One region of the Nocardia sp. NPDC004604 genome, then DNA from elsewhere that is predicted to be linked to it. Evidence: riboswitches for the same ligand, from Rfam matches in the RefSeq annotation. Region 1 holds a riboswitch; each other region holds the start of a gene.
What was found. A riboswitch is a leader RNA that binds a small molecule or an ion and turns the genes downstream of it on or off. The one in region 1 is predicted to bind S-adenosylmethionine.
Positions count from the first base shown of each region.

Region 2: another riboswitch for S-adenosylmethionine. It lies ahead of ABZW16_RS23140 (amino acid ABC transporter permease); the one in region 1 lies ahead of ABZW16_RS32010 (aminotransferase class V-fold PLP-dependent enzyme).
Region 3: another riboswitch for S-adenosylmethionine. It lies ahead of ABZW16_RS20070 (rhodanese-like domain-containing protein); the one in region 1 lies ahead of ABZW16_RS32010 (aminotransferase class V-fold PLP-dependent enzyme).

Region 1 covers NZ_JBEXLC010000114.1:25,639-28,909, reverse strand. Annotated here, with positions in the region: gene ABZW16_RS32010 (aminotransferase class V-fold PLP-dependent enzyme) at 2-1,324, opposite strand; SAM riboswitch class IV at 1,371-1,484, opposite strand; gene ABZW16_RS32005 (LysE family translocator) at 1,602-2,234, shown strand; gene ABZW16_RS32000 (DHA2 family efflux MFS transporter permease subunit) at 2,295-3,271, opposite strand, start outside.
Region 2 covers NZ_JBEXLC010000064.1:36,902-40,172, reverse strand. Annotated here, with positions in the region: gene ABZW16_RS23145 (ATP-binding cassette domain-containing protein) at 1-298, opposite strand, end outside; gene ABZW16_RS23140 (amino acid ABC transporter permease) at 295-1,293, opposite strand; SAM riboswitch class I at 1,304-1,397, opposite strand; gene ABZW16_RS23135 (hypothetical protein) at 1,674-2,438, shown strand; gene ABZW16_RS23130 (glycosyltransferase family 2 protein) at 2,595-3,271, opposite strand, start outside.
Region 3 covers NZ_JBEXLC010000052.1:37,572-40,842, forward strand. Annotated here, with positions in the region: gene ABZW16_RS20065 (O-succinylhomoserine sulfhydrylase) at 1-860, opposite strand, end outside; gene ABZW16_RS20070 (rhodanese-like domain-containing protein) at 857-1,273, opposite strand; SAM riboswitch class IV at 1,288-1,404, opposite strand; gene ABZW16_RS20075 (hypothetical protein) at 1,469-1,924, opposite strand; gene ABZW16_RS20080 (FAD-dependent oxidoreductase) at 2,331-3,271, shown strand, end outside.

The DNA of each region.
Region 1 (3,271 bases):
CCTAGCCGATCACGCAGGGTGCGGCGCCGTCCGCGGCATTGGTGCTGGTGAAGGGGCGGGTCTCGGGAGTCGGATTCCACAGCCCGTCGGTGCAGGCGTAGTTCCAGCTCGCGCCGTTGGCGACGAGGGTGGCAATGGCCTCGATCAGACGGTCCACATCGGCGGAACTGGTGCCGAGGCCGATGCTGGCACGCAGCGCGCCGTCGAGGCCGAGGCGCGCGAGCAAGGGGTGGGCGCAGAAGCGGCCGTCGCGAATGCCGATGCCGTGTTCGGCGGAGAGGTAGGCCGCGACCTGGCCGGGAGCGAAACCGTCCAGGGTAAAGGCGACGATGCCGACACTATCCGGGCTGTCGTCCCAGATGCGCAGCAGGTTGACACCGGGAATGGCGGACAGGCCGGTGCGCAGCCGATCGGCGAGCAGATGTTCGTGAGTGGCAAGGGATTCGGGATCGATCGCACAGAGCGCGTCACATGCGGCGGCGAGCGCGGCCGCACCGAGGACATTCGGGGAACCGGCCTCATGACGCTGCGGAGCGGGTGCCCACTCCGTGCGGGTAACACCGACCTCGCGGACCGCGCCGCCGCCCGCCAGATACGGTTCGGCGGCATCGAGCCAATCCCGGCGTCCGACAAGCACTCCCGCGCCGAACGGCGCGTAGAGCTTGTGCCCGGAAAAGGCGAGGTAGTCGATGCCGGTGTCGCGCAGGCTGATCCGACGATGCGGCGCCAGTTGGGCGGCATCGACCAGGATGCGGGCGCCGCACTGGTGCGCGATGGTGGCCAGGCGCTCGAGCGGCAGTACCTCACCGGTCACATTGGAGGCGCCGGTGACCGCCAGCAATGCGGCTGGCCTACTGCACAATTCGGCGATGAGCTGGCGGATGGTCTCCCCGACGGTCGCCGCGGCCCGGACGACGCGGCGACCATGCCGGGTCCACGGCAGGAAGTTCGCGTGATGCTCGATATCCAGCACCACGGTGTCACCGGGAACGCAGGCGGCGAGCAGGTTGAGCGAATCGGTGGTGTTGCGGGTGAATACCACCACCTGGTCGTCGGCGGCATCGAGGAAACGCGTGACCGAACCGCGGGCCGCTTCGTAGCACTCGGTGGAGATCCGCGAGGCGTAGCCCGCGCCGCGGTGCACACTCGCGTAGTACGGCAGCAACTGCTGCACCCGATCGGTGACCTGCGCCAATGCCGGTGCGCTCGCGGCGTAGTCGAAGTTGGCGTAGGTGGTCGTCCCGCCCTGGACCAGCGGTACCCGGAGATCGTCGCCGGAGACCCGGGCGAAGACGGAACAGGTCTGGTCAACGACAGCAGTCATCACAAAATCCCATCAATTATGGGACCCGTAATCAGGTGATTATCCGAGTCCGCGCTTGCCGCACCCGGTCGGGCTGCGGCCCGGTCGTCACCCGGAGCACCCCACCGCGGAGGAGGGTTGCCGACCAGCTAGCCGGGGCTTGACGCTGGTACTCATGACCTGAACCGAGATTGGCAGATGCCGCACCGCCGTGTCAACCGCCGTTTTCGCCAGTGCATATACATGCACTCAAATAAATAACCTTGCAAAGCCGGGCGATCTGCGATCTCATCGAGAGGTGACGCTTTCCCTGCTGCTCAGCTTTGTCGGCCTGTGTGTTCTGCTGTCGATCACGCCCGGCCCGGACTCGTTCCTGGTGCTGCGATTCTCGATCGTGGACGCACGCCCCGGCATCGCCGCGGCAGTCGGTTCGGCGCTGGGCGGCATCGTCTGGGCGGTGGTGGTCGCGGCGGGGGTTGCCGCACTGCTGGAACAGTCCGCGACGGCCTACCGGACACTGAAGGTCATCGGCGGAATCTACTTGGTGTACTTGGGAATTCGGGCGTTGATCGAGCACCGCAAACAGCGCGGGACCAGCGCGCAGGTGTCCGGTCAGCCGAGCGTGGGCGAGGCGACCTCGATTCGCTCGGCATTCGCCGCGGGCCTGGTGTCGTGCATATTCAACCCGAAGGTCGGTCTGTTCTACCTGGCGGTACTGCCGCAGTTCCTCACCGACGTCACCTTCGCGAACACCCTCGCGCTCGGCGCCATCGAAAGCACCATCGCGGCCGTGGAGATGATCCTGCTCGCCCTGCTCGCCTCCCGGGCGGTAGCCATGCTGCGCCGCCCCCGGGTTCGCGATCGGCTGGAGCAGATCAGCGCGGCGATTCTCGCCGCACTCGGTATCGGCACCGCCGCCTCAGCCGCGTAATCCATTGTGCGCCTTGTCGACAGCCACCTCCGGTCGCCGTCGACAAGGCGCACGGCATCGCTATTTCGGCTGAATCTCCTTGCGCCACAGCAGCACCGACGCGATCAGGGAAACCACCGCGGCAGCGGTGAGCCACCAGAACGCCTGCCGGAACCCGGCATCCACCGGCAATCCGGCGGCCGCCGCGCGATACAGCACAACCGCCAGCAACGCGGCCCCGATCGACCCGCCGACCCGCTGCAGAATATTGACGAACGACGCAGCATCCGGCATCTGCTGAGGTCGCACCGCCGCGTAGGCCGCGGCGACGATGGGCATTCCGGTCAACCCGGTCGCCATGCCCCGAATCAGCAAAAGCGCCTGTATCACAACAGGATTCATCGAGGCATCGCCGAGCGCGAACGGCACCGTGACGGCGACCGTGACCGCACTGCCGACCACCGCGACAACACCCCCGCCGTACCGATCGGTCAACCGGCCGCCGATCGGCATCGCGATAATGCCGCCGAGCCCGAACGACATCAGCAGCAATCCGGTCGCTATCAGACCTTCGCGGTGCAGGACCTGAAAGTACAACGGCAGCACCAGCATCGACCCGAACATCGAGGCACCGGCGAAGAAGTTCGCCACATTCGCCGTCGCGAACACCGGGTGCCGGAACAGTCCGACATCGAGCAGATGCGCACCGCGCCCGCGCACCGACCGCGCCACGAAGAGTCCGAGTGCCAGCGCGCCGAGCAGCACCGAAACCCACACCGTCGGCGCGGAAACGCTACCGCGACTACCGAATTCGCCGAGCCCGTAGACCAGTGCCGACAGACCGACGCCGATCAACGCAAATCCGGTGGTATCGAATCGGCCCCCGGTATCCGCCGTCGCCGCCCGCGGCAATACCCGGCGCGCCAGTACGAACGCCACCAGCCCGAACGGGATATTGATCAGGAACAACCACTGCCAGTCCAGGTTCGCGAGCATGATTCCGCCGATCGTCGGCCCGATCGCGGGCGCGGCGACCACCGCGATCCCGACCACACTCA
Region 2 (3,271 bases), on a different contig from region 1:
GCACCTCGCGATCCGATAGTGCGTGCAACCTATTGCGGCGCAGCCGATATCCGATCAGCTCGCCGTCGATGTGCACGGTGCCCGCGTCCAGGGACTCCAAGTGGTTGATCACCCGCAGCAGTGTCGACTTGCCGGAGCCGGACGGGCCGATCACGGTGACCACCTCACCCGCCCGCACCGTCAGGTCGATACCGCGCAGCACTTCGGTGGTGCCGTAGGACTTTCGCACGCCGCGAACCGCGACGGCGGGGGCTTTGTCGACGGTGATGTCGATCGTTGCGGTGACCGGTGCGCTCATCGGGTGGCTCCGCGCGGTGCGGCGGAACCGCTTTCGGCGATTTCGCGCAGCTTGTGCCACACCTGCTGGATCGGCGTCGGTGGCGGTGTCCGGTGCGCGCCCTTGGCATAGTGCCGTTCGATGTAATACTGCGCCACCGAGAGAATCGTGGTCAGCACGATGTACCAGACCGTCGCGACCATGAGCAGCGGCACCACCCGGCCGTTGCGTCCGTAGATGACCTGGACCTGGTAGAAGAGTTCCGCGATCGCCATTACCGAAACGATCGAGGTGCCCTTGAACAGGCTGATCACCTCATTGGTCGCATTCGGCAGGATCGAGCGCATCGCCTGCGGGACGACCACGGTGCGGAACTGTCGCAGCCGCGGAATCCCGAGTGCCGCGGCGGCTTCCAACTGTCCGGGATCGACCGAGATGAATCCGGCCCGGATGATCTCGGCCGAATATGCAGCCTGATGCAACGCGAGGCCGATGACCGCCGCGGTGAACCCGCTGATCACCCCGTTCACCTCGAAGGTGAGAAATCCGGGGCCGAACGGGATGCCGAGCGAAAGCGTGTTGTAAAGGTAGGCGATGTTGAACCAGAACAGCAGCTGCACGATCAACGGAATCGAGCGGAACGCCCAGATATAGACCCACGAGATCACCCGCAGCACCGGATTATTCGACAACCGGGCGATTGCCAGTGCGGTGCCGATCAGGAATCCCAGGGCCGTACCCCACAGGGTCAGCTCCAAGGTGACCTCGAGCGCCGATAACACCGACTTCGCGGTGAAGTACTTGGCGAAGGTCGACCAATCCCAGCCCGGATTGGTGACCAGTCCATGGATGAACTGCGCGAGCAGTACCAGCGCGATGGCGCTGATCACCCAGCGCCACGGATGCCAGGCCCTGGCGATCGGCGGTGCGTCGGCGATGGTTACGGCAGTGCCAGGTGCGTGGGCACCCGGTATCGGAACATCCGATAGGGCATCGGATGCAACGGACGCGCTCATGATTTCGGTTCCTCCATCGTTCCCGGCGGAAGCACCCGCACCCGGTGGCCGGGGGGTTGCTGCGACGTCGACGAGCCAGGTCTCTCGGTCGCTCTGGATGGTGTGTCCGACGCCGAGCACGGGTCGGTCGGTCTAGCCGAAACATCATGCGAAGCAGGCGAACTCCGGCACAAGGGTACGAATCAGTGTGAGCGCAGACCTTGTCCGAATGGTCGTGAACAGGGATTATCGACCGGGTCGTGCGGTGGATCGCGAGGCTTCGGGTGCGGTCCGTCCGGCGTGTATCGCCTGGAGGGTGCACCCGGCGTTTCGTCGCGACGGTCCGGTACGGTGCGCGACGCGATGGCGTTGCCAGTCGAAATCAGCGCAGTTCCGGTGGTTTGCTGGAGTACGCTCTGACCTCGTTCGTGCCCGACGATGAGGAGGTTCACGTGACCCTGCTGCGCCGTCTGACCACGCTTACCGCCATCGCGACCGGTGCGGCCGCGCTGACGCTCGCCGCCCCCGGCCTCGCCGTCGCGGTACCTGCGCCGATACCCGGAGCCGCAATCCCGGCGGCGCCCGCGCCGTCCGTCCAAGCCGCACCCGGAGATGCGTTCGGTGCTTACCAAGCCACCGTCGAGGCGCTGCGCGCCTTGGGCATCGACCCGTTCCTGTACCCGGCGGCTGCGGCGTTCTGCTCCAGCAGCAACTCCCTCGGCCTGGTCCCCGCCGTCGCGGGTGCTGTGCCCGGGCCGTGGCCCAAGACCACCGTGGCCATTCCGGGACTGGACCTGTCCGCGGTCAAGACGGGCCAAACCCTGTTCACCTTCATGCCCTACGGCGTAGCCCCGGACAGCACGAACGTCTCCGGCATGAACGTCGCCTGGCTGAACCTGGCCAATGGCCGCAGCGGCGTCACCGCCATGGGTCCGATCTCCGACGTCGTCCGAACCATGGTGCCCGCGGAAATCCCTGCCGATATACGACCACTCGCCGAACGTGCCTTCCAGAACTTCTTCGCCACATTCCCCACCGGAGGCATCCGCGCCGTCCCCGTCGAGACCGGTTCCGGCACCGTCCTGGCCGCGGTGTTCGGCACCGTGGACAACGGTGGCAAGCCCTGCTTCTTCCTCCCGACGGTCGGCATCACCTCGGTGCGCTGAGCCCGCCGACGTCTGACGCAGTTGGGGACCGGGCCGGATCCCGGCCTGGATATAGCGCCAGCGGGTTCGGGCGTGCGGCCGCCCGATTCCGGGGTTGATCAAGATCTGGTGGCGGGTCGGTCGGGCATTGCCGCCATGGATTCGGCCTGGTCTCGGTCAGTGGGCGGTGTCGAGGTGGCGGGATTTCCAGGTCAACGTGTTCGCGCGATGGGCCCGGCGCGAGCGGGACCACAGGCGTAGATAGGCGGCGATGGAGACCGGGTGGGCCAGGGCGGCAAGGATATCGGCGCGGGTCAGTGAGCCGCCTTCGAGTGAGCGGGCGAGTAAGCGGCCGGTGACCGCGGCGCTGTAGCCGAGGAGACCGGCGGCGCGCACCCGGCCGTGACCGGCGACGGCGGCCAGCGGAGGTACCCAATAGGCCAGTGCTGCAATAGCTCCCACGGCTGCGCCGCCGACGGTCGTGCCGCCGTAGGCCGACCACAGCCAGCGGGTGTAGCCCACCTCGAGTTCGGTTGCGTCCCGGTACATTCGGGTCCGGGCGGCGCGACCCGCCGCGACCAGTGCGGTGCGGCGACCGGAACGGCGCAGGGCGCGAGCGATATCCAGATCCTCGGTGGGGCTGGCGGCCACCGCCGCGTGACCGCCGACGGCGTAATAGGCCGTGGCATCGAAGACGAGGAATTGGCCGCAGGCGACCACCGTCGAGGGTCTGCGGCCGCGATCGGCGATCTCGATCGGCAGGCTCGCCGCCCACGACCAGCACAGCAGCGGCTGAACCAGCGCCTCGGCGACCGATTCGGCCACCTGGTACGGCCACGGCGATAACAATGCGG
Region 3 (3,271 bases), on a different contig from region 1:
CCCTCGAGGAAGCGCGCGATGCGCAATGCGGATTCGGTCGAATGACGCACCCGCAGCGGCATGGTCTCCAAACCCTTGAGCAGGGTCCACGCATTGAACGGGCTCAGCGCCGGACCGGTATGGCGCATAAGATTCTTCACCGGACCGTCGATGTAGTCGTGCGGGCCGAGAATCGCGCCGCCGAGCACCCGACCCTGACCGTCGATGTGCTTGGTGCCGGAATACACCAGCACATCCGCGCCGAGTTCGAAACCGCGCTGCAGCAGCGGGGTGGCAAAGACGTTGTCCAGCACCACCTTCGCGCCCGCGGCATGGGCGAGTTCGGTCACTCGGCGCACATCGACCAGCGTCTGCATCGGGTTGGCCGGCGTCTCGAAGAACACGGCCTGGGTCGGCACCGACAGCGCCTGCTCCCACTGGTCCAGATCATCGCCGTCGACGAAGACGGTCTCCACACCCCAGCGCGGCAGGATCTCATTGCACACCACGAAGCACGAGCCGAAGAGGCTGCGCGCGGCCACCAGTCGATCGCCCGCACCCAGCAGCGCGCCGAGCGCGGTGAATACCGCCGACATACCGCTCGCGGTCGCGAAACAGGCCTCGGCGCCATCGATCAGGCGCAGTCGCTCCTCGAACATGGCCACCGTCGGGTTGCCGTAGCGGGAGTAGACGAAATGCTCGATATCGCCGGTGAACGCGGCCTCGGCCGCCTCGGCGCTCTCATAGACGAAACCGGAGGACAGGTACAGCGCCTCGGCGGTCTCCTCGAATCCGGAGCGGCGCAGGCCGCCTCGGACGCCGAGCGTCGCGGGGCCGACCCCCTTGGGCAGCGGTTTGTCGAACGCACCCCCGGTGATCATGACTGCCGCCACGGCAGACCGAATGCGCGCCAGCCGGAGCCGCCGCGGTGACCGAACTCGTCGATGGGGCCCTCGAAGCCCTCGAGCACGTTGTACGACGGTTCGATCCCGACACCGGTCGCGGCGACCGCGGCACCGATGGAACGCTGCCCGGAGCGACACAGAAAGACGACGGGCGCCGCCGGATCGCGCCCCTCCAGCGCCGAGGTCAGCTGTGCGACGAACTCACCGTTGCGGGCGCCACTGGTGTCGACCCATTCGATCAGCACCGTCGGCCGATCGATCGAACTCGTATCGGGGACGCCGACGAAGCGCCATTCGGCCTCGGTGCGCACATCGACCAAGACGGCCTCGGGATTGTCGCGCAACAACTCCCACGCCTGCTGGGGGGTGATGTCACCGGCATATGTCATGCGATCCTCCTGTGAATCCACGCTTGCCGCACCTGGGTTTCGGTGCGCGGCCAGGTCGTCACCCGGAGCACCCCACCGTGGAGGAGGGTTGCCGACCAGCCAGCCGGGGCTTGACGCTGGTTCTCATGACCTGTGTCCGAGATTGCCTGGGCAGGGGCCGCCCTGTCAAACCCAGGTCAGCGCCACGCCGGGTAATCAGTTGCAGACGATCCAGCGGTCGCCGGAGCGAACCAAATTCCACGTCGCCGGCGTCTCCCGGCCGTCGACCGCGATGGTCACGTTCGCCTTCGCCCTATCGCCATCGACCATGGCGTTGTCAATGTTGGTGACCTTGATCGACTTTCCGGCCACAGCGCCACCGAACTGGGCGGCCAGCGGCGACTTGCTCTCGTCGAATCCTTGGCAGGCCACCGCGGGTGGCGGTGTGTTGTCGGTGGTGCCCCTGGCCTCTGCATAGCGATGCACCGCGGCCGCGATCTTGTCCGATTCTGTGACATTTTTCTCAGCGGGCGATAGCACCGCGCCCAGCACGATGGCGACCAGGACGACGGCCGCGAATACGGCTGCCGCGATGAACGGCGCCATCGTGCGCCGATCGGTCTGGTCGACCTCGATCACCGGTTCGTCATCGGCGCCCTGCTGCTCTGTCATGGGTCGATCATCCCTGGTGGGCAGCGGTATCCGACAGGCGCCCCCGGACCGGGCGCGACCCCGCACGGCAGCGGCACAGCAATAATTCGATAGCCAACCGGACAGTGGGTACTCGGGTAAGTGAGCCCGGGTGGCAACCATCCGGTTCACGCACCGCCCGCAGGGTGCGCCATGCGCCACCGATAGAATCGCGAGACTGCGGCCTGCTGTCATAGCCATATGCCAGCTCACCAACGTAGCGACTGCGCAGCCGCGAGCCGCCTGTCCGCATCGTCAGGTGCAACCAAAAGGTGCGCCAAGTTAGCCTAAGCTAAGACTGACGCCATAATTGTTTCGACCATAAGGGTGCGCGTAAGAGATGACCGAACACAGTGCAGAGTCGACTAGCGGTGCGCGCGAGCCCTCCGTGGTTACGCAAGCTGCCACCTCCGGGCCTGACGCGCACACCGCCGGGACTCGCCCGCTTCGCATCGCGATCGTAGGCGCAGGACCGGCCGGTATCTACGCCGCCGACGCGTTGATGAAGTCCGATGCCGAGGTGAGCATCGACCTGTACGAGCGCATGCCGGCGCCGTTCGGTCTGATCCGCTACGGCGTCGCGCCGGACCACCCGCGCATCAAGGGCATCATCACCGCCCTGCACAAGGTGCTCGACAAGCCGCAGGTCCGCCTGCTCGGCAATATCGACTACGGCACCGACATCACCCTCGACGATCTGCGCACGTTCTATGACGCGGTGATCTTCTCCACCGGCGCCAACGCCGACCGCGCGCTGGACATCCCCGGCATCGGCCTGGACGGCAGCTACGGCGCCGCGGACTTCGTGTCCTGGTACGACGGACATCCGGATGTGCCGCGCACCTGGCCGCTGGAGGCCGAGAAGGTCGCCGTCCTCGGTGTCGGCAATGTCGCACTCGATGTCGCGCGTGTGCTCGCCAAGACCGGCGACGAACTGCTGCCGACCGAGATACCGCCAAACGTCCACGCCGGATTGAAAGCCAATAAGGCGGTCGAGGTGCACGTCTTCGGCCGCCGCGGCCCGGCGCAGGCCAAGTTCACGCCGCTCGAGCTGCGCGAACTCGACCACTCCCCGACCATCGAGGTCATCGTCGATCCCGAGGACATCGACTACGACGAGGGCTCCGAGGCCGCGCGTCGGCACTCCAAGCAGGTCGACATGATCGCGAATACGCTCGAGCAGTGGGCCATCCGCGATGTCGGCAACCGCCCGCACAAGCTGTTCCTGCACTTCTTCGAATCCCCCGCGGAGATCATCGGTGAGGACGGCAGGGTCGTCGGCCTGCGCACCGAGCGCACCCAGCTCGACGGCACCGGCAATGTCAAGGG